One region of the Paenibacillus sp. FSL R10-2199 genome, then DNA from elsewhere that is predicted to be linked to it. Evidence: riboswitches for the same ligand, from Rfam matches in the RefSeq annotation. Region 1 holds a riboswitch; each other region holds the start of a gene.

Region 1 (5,729 bases):
TGAAGCCGGAGGGGGCGCTGGAATCCCGGGTGCGGCTAAATGATATGTTCCTGGAGCGGTTCGACCGTGAGTATGATCTGATCCGCAAAAAAGGGATACCGGCGCCGGAGATTCTGGAGTGGTTCAAGGAGTATTTTGCGCTGCCGGGCCATAATTACCGGGTCAAAATTGTGGATTACTTCATCAACGGAATGCTGAACTGCCAGTCGGCGGGACGTGAGGATGCGCTTGCTGCCGCTTACGGTATTATTGAGGGCAACGATGAGCTTAGTGCGGCCTTCTTCAAAAGAGTGCTGGCCCAGCCTATCTTCCGCAAAGCGCTGCTGGAGCCTTATATGGAATCCCGGCTGGCTGACGCGCCGAAATCGGCGGATATTCTGCGGTTCGTGGCGCATTGGGGCCGTTTCCTTCCGGAGGCGCTTCAGCAGGCTTTCGTGCGCGATACCGTCAAGGAATATCTGCTGGAGAAGCTGCAGCGGGACAATGATCCGGTGGCGGCGGTGGCATCGGTTCATGAGTCGGTGCAGAAGGCCGAGAAAGAACGCCGCAGAGGCGGCGGTGTACATGCTGAAGCGCTGTCACTGCTGCAGGAGCTGGGAACCGTTGCCGACCGCTTCCTGCTGAACCGGATCTCGCTGGACGAGCTGACGATGGAGCAGCTGCTGGAGATTTCCTTCCTGCGCTACCGGGATACGGCGGATTGGCAGCCGCCGCTGGATGCAATCGCTAAGCGTAAAGCGAATGCGCTGCGCGCTGCGTACCGCTGGTTCGGGGAGGAGAAGCCGGACGAGGAGATTTTCGCCGGTCTGTCTCCCCGGGAGCTGGATGATGTACAGCTGCTCGGAGGACGCTGGCTGAAGGAGTCGCGGAGCATCGAGCCGTTCGAACGGCTGCCGCTGGCCTTCTACCACAGCAGTGAACGTGAGGGCGGTCCGCTTGATTACGATGCGCTGCTGGAGCTGGTGGCACGCAAAGCGGGCAATGATAAGGAAACGGTTTACCGTTTCCTGGCCTGGTCGCAGCATAACCGGCTGTTCACCATCTCGAGCAAGAAGCTGTGGCCGAATTACCGGCGGGCGGTGCTGAAGTATTTCCTGAAGAACGACCGCGAGGCGTTCAAGAACCGTGATTTCCGCAAAAGCTATAGCTCGGCTGCAACGCCCGCCATGCAGAATGTCTATAATGAAGCCCGCTCCCAGCTGGCTTCGCCGCTGGCGCGGTGGGTCAGCCGCAGCCGATTTCAGATCCTGATCTCCGGCAGCGTGCTTGGGATCGTACTGATCATAGCCATCATCGCTATCAGCTGGCTGCGGCCGGATGCGGATACCGCTGCACCGCAGCCGACTGTGAGCCCGATTCGGGGTGATATCCACAATGCGGATGGGCAAGAGCAAGGCCCGGTCTCTGTACGGCTGGTTGGCGGAGTGGCAGGTGCCGGGACAAGCACAGGAACCGGAAATGGTGGAACAGAAGGTACAGGGAATGCTGGCGGGGCTGAAGGCGGCGGGGAGGCAGGCAGCGGGAATGCTGGCGGGGCTGAAAGCAGCGGGGAGGCAGGCGTCAAGCTGGTGTTCAGCTTTGCCTCTGTGGCGGAATGCTCCGCCTTTAACCCGGCGGAGATCATCGTGATGTCCGGTAATAACGTTGCGGACACTTACAAGGTTGCAGCAACTGCGAGCAGTTGCCTGGCCGCCGGAGTTGACGGCGGTGCGAATGGGGATGCAGCCGCTGGAAATAGCGGCGGCTTTGATAAAGCCGAAGCCTCCCCGGCGGCGGGTGCATCGGGCGCCGGAAATGACGGCGGCTCTGATGAGGGAGCCGTCGGGACTGACGGCGGGGCGACCGGAAATGCAGCCGCTGGAAATAGCGGCGGCTCTGATGAAGCCGAAGCCTCCCCGGCGGCGGGCGCATCGGGCGCAGGAACACCTGCGCGCGTATATGAAGTGACGGTGGAGCTGGAGCCGGGCGCAAAGCTGGCCGCGGGTGATGTGATCACTGCGGGAATCTATACGCTGAAGCTACAGGCTAGTCCGGGGAGCATTCTGGGAAGTACCCCGAGCACTACTCCGGAGACTACACCCGGCACCGGCCCCACTCCTTCCGCCAGCCCGGACACGGATGCGGAATGATTGGGTGAGAGCCTGAATTGGGCGAAGCCGGATGTAAGAGAAGTCCGGCATTTCATCAACGGTGCTTCCGCGTAAGCTGGCAGAGAGGTCATTGTACTTTGTACACTCAAATCAGGAATAATCAGCCCTATTATGCGTTCTATTGTATTTGGTACATTAGAATCCGGATTTTAGAGCTTATAAGGGGTATATTCCAAAATCAATTGTACTAAATACAGCAGAATGCATTATGGCCGCCTTTTATTCCCATTCTGTTGTACATAATACAATCAACCAGCTGCCGGCTCTTGCCGGAAGCGGAAGCATCACTATTTAAGTCCTGAACAGCATGATATGCCGGGAGAATGCGGCGAGTGTTGTTCAGGACTTTTTGTGCGGAAGGGGCCGGTTGTGCCTATAATTGAAACAGCTTGTCTATAGACATACAGGGGAATAGTAGATATGATTGTTTGTGAATATTCAAATTTAATAAGCTTTGGAAAAAGGTGCGGATTTCCGTAGAAACAGGCGTAGTCATGCAACAGATACCCATGCCGGTTCTACGATTGTAATCTGCTTAAAAGGGAAGTCCGGTGCAAGTCCGGTGCGGTCCCGCCACTGTAAATGCGGAGCGACTCCTGAGAAGCCACTGTCTGATAATAGGATGGGAAGGCGGGGGAAGCAATGAAGCTTAAGCCAGGAGACCTGCCTTTTTCGTTGTTGTTTCTATTCTTCGGGGGTAAGAATGCGGAACAGGTGCAAATATAAGCAGTGGCTGTGTGAGGGAAACTTCATATCAGCTGCATGTATTGTATCCTTCCCCGGCCGCCCTGTACAGGGCGGTCTTTATGTTGCACCCGCATCAGCGGAGGACGCAGGATTCATCTATACCATTCTATTCACAGAAAGAGGTCAAGCAATGAAGAACAATTTATCATCCAAGTTTATCCGGCTGGGTCTGATCGTTGTCATGATGTTCGCGGTTCTGGGAGCGGCTGTAGCTCCGGCGGGACAGGCTTTTGCAGAGACGGCTGCGAGCACTGGGAATAACGCGGCATCTCTACCTTCAGGCACAGCAGTTAGCGTAGCTGAGGCAGTCTATGCCACTTCGGAGTTTGTGCTGAAGGCCGGAGTCCAGTCCGACTGGCAGGCCATCGGCCTAGCGCAGGCGGGCTATAAGGTTCCGGATAGTTATTTAAAGGCGCTTGAGAGTAAAGTAGCCGCAGCCAAGGGTGTCTACGCCAGAGCTACGGACTATGCGCGGATTACGCTTGCGGTTAGGGCGCTTGGCGGGAATCCGGCGGATGTTGCCGGCTACAATCTGATTGAGAAGCTCTACAATAACGATAAAATTACCGGCCAGACGCTGAACAACGCAGCCTATGTACTGCTGGCGCTTGATTCCGGAACTTATACTATGCCTGACAATGCGAAATGGACCCCAGCTAAATTGCTGGCTGAGATCCTGTCCAAGCAGAACACTGACGGAGGCTTCACTCTGACTACGGGGGCTAGTGATCCGGACATGACGGCGATGGTGCTTACTGTGCTGGCAGGACATAAGGATGATCCGGCAGTCAATACCGCAGGACAGCGGGCGGCAGCCTGGCTGGCGACTGCACAGGACAAGAACGGCGGCTATGGTGACAGCAGCGAGAGTGTCGCTCAAGCCATTATTGGTCTGTCCTCCTTTGGCATTGACCCGGCAGGGGCGGAGTATACCGTAGGCAATGTAAACCTTGTCAGTAAGCTTCTTAGCTATAGTGCAGCAGATGGCGGGTTCGCTCATACAGCGGGGGGAAGCTACAATCAGCTCTCGACAGAGCAGGCACTGGAAGCATTGGTAGCTTACAAGCTTTTCAGCACAGGCAGCAAGCTCTATGATCTTAGCAATTCACCTGTGAAGAGTCCTCAGGTTAGTGTGTCCGTTGCCATTGAGAGCCCTAACGGAACCCTGGCAGAAGGCACTGTATATGCGGGAAATGTACTTCAAGCACTGGAGAAGGCAGCGGCGGCGAAGAAGGTGGCCCTGGTCAATGAAGCTGGCAATTACGTGACGGGAATCGGCGGCGTAACTGCGGGTGCTTTTGGCGGCTATGACGGGTGGATGTATGTTGTAGCCCGCGGTGGAGCGTGGATCTATCCAAGTGTAGGCATGGGTGATTTCCTTCTTGCGGAGAATGACCGCGTGCTTGTCTATTATGGCGGGGATAACACACAGGTGGTAGAGTCCGTGACGGTCTCCCCTGCACAGCCGCAGCCTGGACAAGATATTACTGTAAAAGTAACTCAAAAGCAGTGGGTATGGAATGAAGCGACCTTCACTTCCGACCCGGTATCCTCGCCAGCCGCAGGGGTTCAGGTATCCATCGGCGGTAAAACTGCTGTTACGGATGCTGCGGGTTCAGCTGTTGTTGCCGGCGGCCTGCCAGCGAATAAATATACGATTACCGTTACCGGATATCTCAAAGACAGCACACCTGCGGTAGTCCGCTATTCGCAGCCGCTGACCGTGGCTTCTGCTGCGGCTGACCGTGCTGCTTTTACCGATGTGAAGTCAATCTCGCCTTGGGCGCTGGAGTCAGTGTACACGGCCTATGACCGCAAGCTGATGGGCGGTGTCAGTGAGAGCAGCCTCGTGTTCGCACCGAAGCAGAATATTACCCGCGCTGAATTTGCGGCACTGCTGCTTAGATTGACCGGCAACGAGCCGTCTGCGGCATCGTCAGCCCAGAGTTTCAGTGATGTTAAGGCGGATGCGTGGTATTATGGAGCAGTGAACAAAGCGAAGGAACTGGGAATTGTCAGCGGAGTAGCAGGCACAGCCTTCAAACCGGACGGCCCCGTTACCCGCCAGGATATGGCTGTAATGATCGTGAGAGCCTTGAAGCTGGACGAAGCTTCGGCAGCAGCCGGAACCGGAAAATTCACCGATGAAGACCAGATCAGCGCCTACGCATTAACGGCGGTACGTACTGTAACCGCACTTGGAATTATGAGCGGTACCGGCGGCGAATTCGCTCCTGCCACAGCTGTAACCAGAGAAATGGCCGCTGCTGTAGCGGTTAGATTGCCATAGGAAGGATATGGGTCAAGGAAGAAGAGCCTTGATGAAGAAAAGATCCTAGATAAGCTAAACCTTAAATATGAATATATAACTTAGTCTTCACGGCAGTGAAATTTGAATTGTAGAGCTGCTGGGGCAAGAATCTCATGATTTTAACCCGCGTTTGGGGTGGGAATCCGAATGCTTGTTTAAAATCCTGCACATAATACAACATTTCAATCAAGATCGCGGCTATAATCGGAAATTGTTGTACAAAAGGCAGCATTTCTCTTCTAACAAGCGTTGTAGCGGGAAGATTGTTGTATTTAATACAACAATCCTTCCGAATGCCTAAGGATTAAGGGAGTTAAGTTGTATTTTCTGCAAGATTTTGCATGGAGCAGCCTAATAAAGCGATAGTGCGGGGTGCTGGTGGGATATATAAGTGGAAAAATGTCACTTAGTTCCCTGTAAATCTCCCGATATGGCGGCGTAGTTGGAAAAACAACACTTAATCTCGCATGAATTAGCGAATGACCCGGCTAGGGGCAGAATTAAGTGTCATTAATCCAACT
Region 2 (5,729 bases), 1.1 Mb from region 1:
CCACCTCAGCACGGTGACCCGGATGGCTCCGCAGCAGAAAATGTCCGTCCTTCGTATAGATCAGCTGCCCCTCATCGCCTGCCAGCTCCGCCAGCAGTTTCATCTGGATACCGCTGAATCTGCGGCTGCCGATGACAGGAGAAACCTCCAGCTCGAAGGTTTCATCAGCGTGTTCCGCCAGCTGAACTGCAGGAATACGTGGACGCTCCACGCGCGCAGACGCTGCCAGGCTTAGCACCGCAGCCTCCTCCGTCCGTCCCCCGTCAGTTGGAGCCATTCTCTCTGACACCAATCGCTCTACCTGTCCGGTTTCACCGGCAGCTGCACCCGGTGCCACTGCTCCATCTATCCGCTCCGCCTCAGCAGCCACACTCTCCACCGCTGTCCCTTCAGACCGTCCCGCCTCAGCCGCCACACTCTCCGCCGCAGCCAGCGACCAAGGTTCGGCCGCAGTGCGCAGCCGCTCATGCGGCTTCAGCGCCTGCGTCTGTGCACCTAGATTGTACTTGCGCTCGTATCCGCGCGGCGTAACCATTAGACCCTCGTAGACCACCGTCGCGGAGTTGCCGACGACAACCGTAGAGAGCATGCCGATCTCATGCTCCAGCATCTCCTGCAGCGTAGTGACGATCGTCTGCTGACGGTCACGGTAGGCGCTTTTGACAATGCCGACCGGCGTGGAAGGATCACGGTAACGCAGCAGGATATTGCGTGCTTCTTCAATCTGGCGCGTCCGCTTGCCGCTGCGAGGGTTATAGAAGGCGATCACGAAATCCGCAGCGCCCGCCGCTTCTACACGCGCGGCAATGCTCTCCCACGGGGTAAGATGATCGCTGAGGCTGATTGTGCAGGAATCATGCATGATCGGCGCTCCCAGCAGGGAAGAACAGGACTGGATCGCCGATATTCCGGGGATCACCTCGACCTCTACTCCGTCAGCCCGGTTCCAGCCCCGTTCAATCAGCACCTCGTAGACGAGACCCGCCATGCCGTATACACCGGCATCGCCGCTGGATATTACGGCAATGGTCTGGCCGTCCTCGGCTCGGCGGACGGCCTCCTGCGCCCGGCTGACCTCTTCGGTCATGCCGGTGCCGACAATCTCCTGATGCCGCAGCAGCGGTTTGATCAGATCCACATAAGTGTTATAGCCGATTACAGCCTCACTCTCTTCGAGAGCAGACAGCGCCCGGCCGGTAATATGCTCCAGCGCTCCGGGACCGAAGCCGATAATCAGCAGCTTGCCTTGTTTCTTCATCCTTCTTCCCCCGTTCATGAATACCTGTATTAACTATTCAGCAGCCTGTTTAGTACAGCTTTGAAATCTCCCGCCGTGCGGGGGGCTGGCTGGCCGGCGGTGTGCCGTGCAGGCAGGCTGTACCACAAGTCGGCCAGCAGCGGCAGACCGAGGCCGATGGCCTGCAATTCTTCCGCCCCGGCAAAAATCTCCTCCGGCGTCCCCTCAGCCCGGCACCTCCCCTGATCCAGTACGATAATCCAGTCCGCCCAGCGGTACGCCAAGTTCATATCATGCGTAGCCATAACTACGGTTGTGCCTTTTTCATGTATAAGATCAAGACCCTGGAGCATCTGTGTCTCGGATAACGGGTCCAGATACGAGGTCGGCTCATCCAGCAGGATCAGCTCCGGCTCCATCGCCATTACTCCGGCGAGTGCGGTGCGTTTTTTCTGCCCCAGGCTAAGCTGGTGAACCGGTTTGTCACTCAGCTCCGTCAGGTTCAGCAGTTCCATGACACTGCGGCAGCGCTCAGCTATTGCGGCTTCGTCCATCCCCGTTCCCCGCAGCCCGAAGGACACATCCTCCAGAGGTGTGCTCAATATGAGCTGCTGCTCCGGGTCCTGAAAAACAAGACCCACACTGCGCCGCAGCGCGGCCAGCTCTTTTTTGGCATAGGACAATGTCCTGCCTCCCTGCTGAACCGTACCCTTCTGTGGACGCAGAATGCCGACAGCATGCAGGAACAGGGTCGATTTGCCCGAACCATTGTGGCCGAGCACCGCCGTTTTGCGGCCTTTGGGAATGGAGATGGTTAGTTCACGCAGCGCGGCTTCCTTCGTATCCGGGTAATGAAACACCACCCCGTCAAAAGCCAGACTATATTCCATGTCCATGACGTACTCCTCTAATGTGATTTGGCAAAGCGGTATCGGATAAATGTTGTACGTTTTACAGCTTTGAATCCTGGATACTCCGGCCTTCTGGGGGATTGTTGTATGGAATACAACAATCTTCCCTCAGAGCCAACTAAATGAAGTGAAATGCTGCCTTTTGTACAACAATCTTGGAATACATCCGATATTCCGGGGAAATTGTTGTACTTTGGGCATGATTTCAACAAAGCCAGCAGATTTCCTGCACTAAAATCTTAAATTCAACCCCGCAGCCACAGCCAAAGCTGCGCCAGCGCCAGCACAGCGATCCCGGCATACGCCCGGACCGCATAACGCCGCGGCACAGGCCGCGCGGTATACGGCGGCAGAATGATCTCCCCCGTGAACCCGCGGGTCAGCAGCCCCTGCGACAATCCGTAATAACGGTGCATCGTATTGCCGAAGAGGGCCGCGGTCATGGCCGCAGTCTCCTGCAGCCTGGCCTTATACCCTCTGCGGCCGCCGCGCAGCCTCCGGGCCAGCATCAGCCCGTGCGCCGCATCATTCAGCAGGAACAGGAAGCGGTACATGATCAGCATCAGCTCCAGCACAATCTGCGGCATACGCAGCCTGCGCAGCACCTGCAGAAGCTCGCTGAACGGGGTGGTGAACATTAGGAAGAAGAAGCAGCTCATGCAGGCCGAGACTCTGGCCAGCAGTTCACCGGCCCGCTCCAGCCCTGCTGCCGTGATATATACCGGAAGAGGCGGCCCCGAAATCCGGAATATGCCAGCTTCCCCGGCAGCCGGGTGGCCGAATTCCACGAGCAGCGCCGGTACACTAAGGCAATAGAACAGCAGCGCCGTGCCAAACAACAGCCCGTAGGCGCGATAGGGAATTTTGGCATGCAGGATGCACCAGGACATCATCCACAGCGTAATCACAAGCTGCAGCACCGGATGCACGGTATAGGAGAGCAGGAACATCAGTGCCGCGAACGAGCTTTTCCACATGGGAGACAGCTGCCTCAAGGCATTATTATAAGAAAGGACATCAATTCGTCTGATCACTTGCTGATGCTGTTCTGCTTCGCCTGGCCTTGTTTCCCTTTCAGCAGCCCCAGTGAATATCCGATCACCCCGGCGCCAATCGCCGCCTGCAATGCGAACAGCATACTCTCCGTCTCACCCGGAAGCTCGGTCAGCGGCTTGAACCAGGGTTCATATTCGGGGTTAATCTCTGTGATCACACCCTCGGCAGCATCATCGGCCCCGCCGAAATCACCACTCACGAACAGCAGCGGCAAGACACACAGCAGGACAACAGCCAGCAGCATCAATCCATTTTTCCATTTATTGCTCATTATGCATTTCCCCCTTTGACCTTACGTTTCAGGAGCGACATTTCATTCGGACTGTACGATTTCAGCCAGTTCCACAATAATACGGTCAGCAGCCCTTCGCTGATGGCCAGCGGAATCTGCGTCACGGCAAAGATCCCCCCGAATTTGAGAAAAGACGCCAGGACTCCGCCATCCGCAGCCGGAAAAGCCACCGCAAGCTGGAAGGAAGTCACTACATAAGTCATCAGATCGGCAACCGCCGCTGCACAGAATAAGGCCAGCTTCTCGCGGTCCGGCAGCTTCATCATCAGCTTATAGACTGCATATCCGGCAAAAGGCCCCGCGACCGCCATCGAGAACGCATTCGCCCCCAGCGTAGTGATCCCCCCGTGCGCCAGAAGCAGCGCCTGAAACAACAGCACGATCGAGCCGATCACGCCCATCGGCAACGGTCCCAGCATAACTGCGCCAAGTCCGGTACCTGTAGGATGCGAGCTGCTTCCGGTAACGGAAGGCATTTTGAGCGCCGATAAGACGAAGGTGAACGCCCCTGCCAGACCGAGCAGCAGCTTCAGCTCCGGATTCTCCCTGGTCATCGATCTAAGCCTGATAATCCCGAGTATGAAGAACGGTAAGAACGCCACCCACCAGAACACGGCCCAGCCTACCGGCAGAAACCCTTCCATAATGTGCATAGCCTGGGCCGTTCCCGGTTCATTCAGCATAAAGTACACTGTAAATCCGGCAATCAGCGCCGCAAAACTCCAAAATCCGCGTTTCTTCATTTGTCAGCCTCCAAGTTTCTTTAATATAGCAAACCCAAAAAACTCCCGCCCTTCAGGGTGGGAGTGTATGTACGCAGGTATGATTCGATAGAGAGCACTGCCGTGCGCCAACAAGGGGTTCTGCACCCGGTCGCTCCGCATGGGCCGCTCAACGCTGTGTCTGCATAACATTGAACCGGCTCTGATCTTGATCTTCAAGATTCCCTCCGGTCCTGCAGGCACATCGCTTCATCTCATTAACCTATCCGTACACCGCTCCTATCCGCGTAGAGTCGTGGTGTGCGTAATCAAGGTAGGTCTCCTGGCTTGGAATACGGGCGCTATATCCTTCGTCTTCCCCGGGGTTCTCCCCGAGTGACATCATGAAGTTCAGCTCTTCCTTACAGTGGCGGGACCGCTCGGGACTTGCACCCGATTCCCTGTTATCCCTTGCCTGATCCGGCAAGAGCACCTTGTTACATCGCTAATCCATCCTACATCATAGCGGAACAGGCTCTGCATGTCTGTGATAAAATTGGAGCGGCTGCGAGGCGCAGTATTCATTTGCTTGTAAGGCAGCGTTCATTTGCTTGTAAGAATGTCATTTGAGTAATATAATTATTAACTATATAACCTGAACGTGGAGGCAGCGCATGAAACTTGATCTAACCGACCAATCTTTACCCGTGTACGAAGCGTTATCCAGTGCTGTGCGCCTGCAGATGCTGCGGCTCCTGTCCGAACAGCCTATGAACGTCAAGGAACTGGCCGGGGCGCTGAAGCTCAGCAGTGCCATTATGACGATGCATGTGCGCAAGCTGGAAGCTGCCGGACTGATCCGCAGCCACATGGCTCCCGGGCGCAGCGGACTACAGAAGATTTGTACACTGGCCGCCGAGAGTGCTGAGATTATTTTCCCTGGACAAGCCAGAACACAGCGCAGAGGCTACCGTAAGGAAATACCCGTGGGCCACTACTCTGATTTCCAGATTGAACCGACCTGCGGATTATCTACAACCGAGCGGGTAATCGGCAACTTTGACGATCCGCGGTATTTCTGGGATCAGGAGCGGGTGAATGCAGGCATCCTGTGGTTCGGCAAAGGATTCGTGGAATATAAAATCCCGAACTTCCTGCTGTCCAGCCAGAAGCCTGAGGAGCTGGTCATCACGATGGAGATTGCCTCCGAAGCCCCGTCCATCAATAATAACTGGCCTTCCGACATCACCTTCACACTGAACGGACAGCGGCTCGGTTTCTGGACCAGCCCCGGCGACTACGGGGACAGCCCGGGCAAATACACTCCTGCCTGGTGGCCTGCGCTCACCAACCAATATGGACTGCTTAAGCAGCTGAGGATTACTCCGGCGGGCACGTTCATGGACGGTCAGAAGCTGTCAGAGGTTACACTGGAGCAGGTCGGTATCCGTGATAAGCAGTGGACGTTCAAGGTCTCTGTGGAAGAGGATGCGGAGCATATCGGCGGCCTTACCTTATTCGGCAAGGGGTTC
Region 3 (5,729 bases), on a different contig from region 1:
CCACCGGAATGCGGTAGTTTAGTGCCCTTTTTGCTGGGTGTAAGCCCGGCTTTTACCGTGATTTATGCCCTTTGAAAGCTTAGCGCAGGCTCCCAAAGTATAACCTTATCTCCGGCAAGGCTTGCCGGGATATCTATAATCCGCTGGTTGCTGCTTCCCCGGTAGGGGAGAGTAGTGTCTTTGAGTTCCTCTACAAATCGTCCGTCAATGACCACCTGGCACAGGGCCAGCAGCTTCCATTCCGGCGAACCGGGGGAAGCGGTCAGCTCCTCGTACGTATAACCGGTATAGATCCAGACCGGGAAGCCCGGCAGCTCGGCGCGGAGCTCATGGATGAAGTCAGCCGCTCCCTCTGCCGAGAAAAAAGGGTCCCCGCCTGCCAGCGTCAAGCCGTCCAGCAGCGGATTGTCTGCTATCTCGGTGATAATCTCGCGCCTGCGCTCCGGAGTGAAGACCTCTCCATAATTGAAGTTCCAGGTCTTAGGGTTGAAGCATCCGGGGCAGCGGTGGCGGCATCCGCTGAAGAAGAGGACCGCCCGCAATCCCTCTCCTTCATTGATCGACTCCGGATAATATCCGCAGATGTTCATAGATGCTTAACGCGGTCCCGTACTTCGGCTTGCTTGGCGGCATTGAAGCGGGTCTGATAGTCGCCGGTCAGATATCCGGTTACCCGGCGCAGCCGGCGGATATGCGTTGTATCTTCATGAGCGCCGCAGGATGGGCAATTCGTGCCGATTACACCTTCGTGGCCGCAGCCGGAGCAGCGGTCAATCGGGTGGTTGATGCTGAAATAGCTGATGTCCTGCTCCAGCGCGTATTTGATGATTTTGACGAAAGCTGCAGGGTTGCTGCGGGCATTGCCGTTCAGCTCTACATAAGAGATTGCTCCGGCGTTGCAATATTCATGGAATGGAGCTTCCAGGCTGATCTTCTTGGCTGCGCTCAGGTCGTAATAGACCGGAATGTGGAATGAATTCGTATAGTATTCACGGTCCGTTACACCCGGAATGGAACCGAGAACCTTGCGGTCTATCTTGGTGAATTTGCCGGAGAGACCTTCGGCAGGCGTAGCGAATAGAGTAATGTTCAGATCCAGCTCCTCGCTCTTGCGGTCGCAGTATTCACGCATGTGGCGGACAATGGCCACTGCCTTGGCATGGACCTCCATATCTTCGCCATGGTGTTTGCCGTACATAGCCTTCATGCACTCGGCCATACCGATGAAACCAAGGGACAGGCTGCCGTGCTTCAGCAGTTCACCTACGCTGTCTTCCGGTGCAAGCTGTTCGCCGCCTTCCCAGACGCCTTCACGCATCATGAAATCGGAGGCTTTGGCTTTCTGGGAAGCCTGAATGCGGAACCGGTGCAACAGGCCGTCCAGCGCAACATCCATATAATGATTAAGATCTTCGAAGAAGCCTTCCTCATCAGCGGCAAGGCGGCGGCCGGTTACTGTGCCGTAAGCCAGACCAAGACGTACAAGGTTAAGCGTATTGAATGAAAGGTTGCCTTTGCCCGAGCAGTGATTGCGCCCGAAGCGGTCGCCCAGAACACGTGTCCGGCAGCCCATCGTAGCAAATTCAGTATCCGGATCGGTTGGATCGTAGTACTGCATATTCAGCGGAGCATCCAGATTGGCGAAGTTCGGATACAGCCGGCGTGCAGAGCACTCTGCCGCTTTCAGGAACAGCTCATAGTTAGGATCACCAGGCTGCTGGTTGACACCCTGTTTGCACTTGAAGATCTGAATCGGGAACACCGGTGTTTCTCCGCTGCCAAGTCCGTTCATAGTAGCAGTTAAGAGGGAGCTAATCACGAGCTGGCCCTCCGGAGAGGTGCAGGTTCCGTAGTTGATGCTGGTAAAAGGAATCTGGCCGCCGGAGCGGCTGGACATGGTATTCAGGTTATGTACCATGCTCTCCGCAGCCTGAAGGGTTTCAATTTCTGTCTCTTTCAGGGCGAAACGGAAGGCACGCGGATACTTCTCTTCCAGATCGCTGCGGGTCATAGTGACCTCGCCGAGCGCTTCGCCGGCTGTACCTTCCTCGAAGTATTCCATTCCTTTGCGGAACAGCTTAGCGAAGGATTTAGTGACATAAGGCGCCAGATCGTAATCCAGCTTGTTGGCGGATACGCCGCCGTACTGGGCATTCTGCTGGGACTGGAAAATAATCGCCACCAGCGACATAGCCGTCATAATCGAATTCGGAGGGCGGACGCTGCCGTTGCCGGTATTGAAGCCTTCGCGGAGAAGACGTTCAAACGGGATGAAGATGCAGTTAGTTGTTCCAATGGCATATTGATCCAGGTCGTGTACATATACAACATTATCTTCAATAGCCTGCACGAGCTGTGGCGGCATCGTGAAATTGCGGGCGTACCACTTGGAATATTCACTGCCGAATTTGCTCATCTTGCCGGAGAAGCTCTCCCCGTTCAAGTTGGCGTTCTCGCGCAGCAGATCCAAATCCCGGCTGTCGATAATATCCCGTCCCAAATGAATAACTTCTTCCAAAAGAACTTCCTGTGCAGCTTGTCCTTCGTTATATCGTTTCTCCAGCAGCGTCATTGTATAGCTCTCTCCTCTCGGTATCGTAAGCGTGAAGCGTGTGCTCCATGACATCAGTAAAAAGGCATCTCCAGCCGGGAGGCGGGAAATGCCCGAATGCGTATTGCAAATATCCGAAACAGCGGACATTTGCCGGTGGTCTATGTGGAAAATACGAACGGGCACAGGGCTTGTCCTGTTCTGGAACCTGTTCTTGTACCTTCCGCAGAAGCCGATACCTGAGGACGATACTCTATCGTCCTCAGGTATCGGCAGCCTCTGGCCCGATTAACGGAAAGGCTAACTCTGCTCGTGCAGGCCGCATGCGGGCACCTCGCCTGTTCCTCGCAGGAGTCTAACCGGTGCCACAGAAACAGGCAGGTCTCCTGGCTTCCGGCATGCCCTCCGGCGCCTTCCCGAGGGGCCTCGCAGCCCCTTAGTGGCTTGTTGTCGGAGGATGCTGCTCCAGCGGCGTCTGGCAGCTGGAACATCCGGTTACAGTGGCGGGACCGCAGCGGATTTGCACCGTGTTTCCCTATTAAGCTTCAACCCTAGCAAGAGGGCGAAACACCTGTTTCTACTATATTTTGTTGTTGTTAAATAAAAGTAACTCAATATATTGTGTTTGTAAACATTTTTTTGCGAATCCGCGCGGGGAGCGGGTTCCGCAGGTTTACTCACAGATGATCCACAGTTAGTCCACAGGTAATCCACAACTTTCCTGTGGATATGGCCTTAAATGAGTCATAAATTGTCCCAAAAGATGCCACAAAGACTCCATAAATAGAGTGCGTCTAATCCTAGTAGTTTTACTGGGGAGATAGTAATAGAGAGGGGGGGCTATGGGTATTTGTGGGAGCGGCGCTGAAGGGTTACAATTAAGGAGTAAGGACAGAGCAGACTCATCAAACTTGCAGGAGGGATTTCATAATGGCGATTGGCGAAGTGACCGTTATTCCGATTGGCACTGGCAGTACCAGTCTCAGCAGCTATGTGGCCGATATGCAGCGTGTGCTGCAGACCGTGGAGGGGATTACCTATGAGCTTACTTCGATGGGGACTATTATTGAAGGACCGGTTGCACGGATTCTTGCTGCGGTAGAAGCGCTGCATGAGTCGCCGTTTACGTCAGGAGCACAGCGGGTTTCCACCTCGCTTAAGATTGATGACCGTCGTGACAAGCCTTCTACGAGCCGCAGCAAGCTGGAATCCGTGGAACGCAAGCTGCAAGGAGAGTAAAGAGTACCTGTAGTTGTAATCAGATTCAACCTATAAGGAGCGGATCTTTCATGGCAAAAGCCTCACAGCAGATCGGGATTCAAATGTACACACTGCGTGACCAGACGGAGCGCGATTTCCTGGGTACACTGGGCAAAGTTGCGGAGATGGGATATCAGGCGGTAGAATTCGCCGGTTATTTCGGCGTGTCTGCAGGAGAACTGCGCCGTACATTGGACCGGTTGGGTCTTGCTGCGCCTTCGGCGCATGTGGGCCTGGATTTCAGCAGTCTGGATAACATGGAACGGGCGTTAGCCAAAGAAATTGAATATGCGAAGGAACTTGGATTACAATATATGATCACCCCTTCGGCACCGCTTCCGCAGAACCCCTCAATGGAGGATGTGACGGCGGTGATTCCCTTCCTGGGGAAGGCCTCCGCGATGGTCCGTGCAGCAGGCCTGCAGTACGGGTATCACAACCATGATTATGAATTTGCGGAGGTAGACGGCAAAGCAGTCATCGATATATGGCTGGAACAGATTCCTGCGGAGCATATGTTTGCAGAGTTCGATCTGGGCTGGGTACACAGGGGCGGAGCACGTCCTATTGACTATGTCGCCCGTTATGCCGGCCGTGTTCCGCTGGTTCACATTAAGGATTTCGGGGCAAATAATGAAGAGACTGACCTCGGGAAAGGGCAGGTTGATTTCCGGAGCGTCTTCGACAAGGCAGAGGAGAGCGGGATTCTGTACTATATAGTAGAGCAAGAGGCTTATGCCGTGTCCTCGTTGGAAAGTGCTAAGGAGGCACTGGAATATTTCCGCGGGCTGGGGCTAATGCAGGACTAGGCAGCGCGAATGATCAAAAAGGGTTGCGTTTTCTGCTGAAAGAGTTATAATATTTTTTGTTTGGCAGGCAGACTATCCTTTAAGCTGGTGTAGCTCAGGGGTAGAGCAACGCACTCGTAATGCGTAGGCCGGGGGTTCAATTCCCTTCACCAGCATCTTTTGAATTCATATGCAGCGCGGCCTCCGGGGATTTCGGAGGCCGCGCTTTTTTCTGTACCACCATAAACCTCTACCATTCTTCTACCATATTCGAGTGAAGTAACGGAATTCACTTTTGGTAGCCGTCAAGTCTTATTTCCTAATCTGCTTAGCGGTTTAAGCCGGATGCCCCATTGGGCGCACGATCAATTCATTTACATCCACTTCCGCAGGCTGCTCAAGGGCATAGGCAATGGCGCGGGCAATACCGGAAGAGGGCAAAGCATTGGCCCGGAAGGATTTCATCATCTCGAGGGCTGACTCATCAGTGATGGTATCAGCCAGTTCGGATTCGGTTACGCCTGGAGAAATAACCGTCGTACGGATTGTTGCTCCCAACTCCTGACGCAGGCCCTCTGTAATCGCCCGGACCGCGAACTTGGTGGCACAATAAACCGATGATTTCGGAAAGACAGTATATGCGCCAACGGAGGCAACATTGATGATATGGCCGGAATTCTGTTCCTTCATTACGGGAATAGCAGCTCCGATCCCGTGCAGTACACCGCGAATATTGACATCAATCATACGGTTCCACTCCTCGATCTTTAATGCATCAAGTGGCGATAACGGCATCACACCTGCGTTATTTACAAGGGCATCAAGGCGTCCGAATTGATGAACTGTAAATTGGACGATTGATTTCATTTGCTCAAAATCCGTTACGTCGAGGGAATGGTATTCAGCAATCCCGCCCGCGTTTCTGATCTCCTCCGCCAGCTTTTCTAGCCTGTCCGTCCGTCTTGCACCGAGCACCACCTGTGCTCCACGCTTAGCGAGCCATTTGGCGGTCGCTTCTCCAATGCCGCTACTGGCACCGGTAATAAGCACTACTTTATCTTTTAATGTCGACATGCCACACCGCTCCTTTTATGAATGAAATACGCTTAGGTGTTACATGTTCATTATGC

What was found. Region 1 has a riboswitch for cobalamin ahead of NYE33_RS35245 (S-layer homology domain-containing protein). Riboswitches for the same ligand answer to the same signal wherever they lie in the genome.
Region 2: another riboswitch for cobalamin. It lies ahead of NYE33_RS30555 (energy-coupling factor ABC transporter permease); the one in region 1 lies ahead of NYE33_RS35245 (S-layer homology domain-containing protein).
Region 3: another riboswitch for cobalamin. It lies ahead of NYE33_RS01660 (anaerobic ribonucleoside triphosphate reductase); the one in region 1 lies ahead of NYE33_RS35245 (S-layer homology domain-containing protein).

The regions. Positions count from the first base shown of each region.
Region 1 is NZ_JBBOBO010000002.1:1,700,389-1,706,117, reverse strand. It holds gene NYE33_RS35250 (GAP1-N2 domain-containing protein) at 1-2,129, shown strand, start outside; cobalamin riboswitch at 2,647-2,835, shown strand; gene NYE33_RS35245 (S-layer homology domain-containing protein) at 3,028-5,187, shown strand.
Region 2 is NZ_JBBOBO010000002.1:588,911-594,639, forward strand. It holds partial or broken gene cobJ (precorrin-3B C(17)-methyltransferase) at 1-1,258, opposite strand, end outside; gene NYE33_RS30540 (energy-coupling factor ABC transporter ATP-binding protein) at 1,288-2,133, opposite strand; gene cbiQ (cobalt ECF transporter T component CbiQ) at 2,394-3,182, opposite strand; gene NYE33_RS30550 (energy-coupling factor ABC transporter substrate-binding protein) at 3,179-3,475, opposite strand; gene NYE33_RS30555 (energy-coupling factor ABC transporter permease) at 3,475-4,239, opposite strand; cobalamin riboswitch at 4,514-4,709, opposite strand; gene NYE33_RS30560 (ArsR/SmtB family transcription factor) at 4,872-5,729, shown strand, end outside.
Region 3 is NZ_JBBOBO010000001.1:378,260-383,988, reverse strand. It holds gene nrdG (anaerobic ribonucleoside-triphosphate reductase activating protein) at 63-590, opposite strand; gene NYE33_RS01660 (anaerobic ribonucleoside triphosphate reductase) at 587-2,572, opposite strand; gene NYE33_RS01655 (hypothetical protein) at 2,669-2,794, shown strand; cobalamin riboswitch at 2,911-3,141, opposite strand; gene NYE33_RS01650 (MTH1187 family thiamine-binding protein) at 3,482-3,790, shown strand; gene NYE33_RS01645 (sugar phosphate isomerase/epimerase family protein) at 3,841-4,620, shown strand; tRNA gene NYE33_RS01640 (tRNA-Thr) at 4,704-4,775, shown strand; gene NYE33_RS01635 (SDR family oxidoreductase) at 4,936-5,673, opposite strand.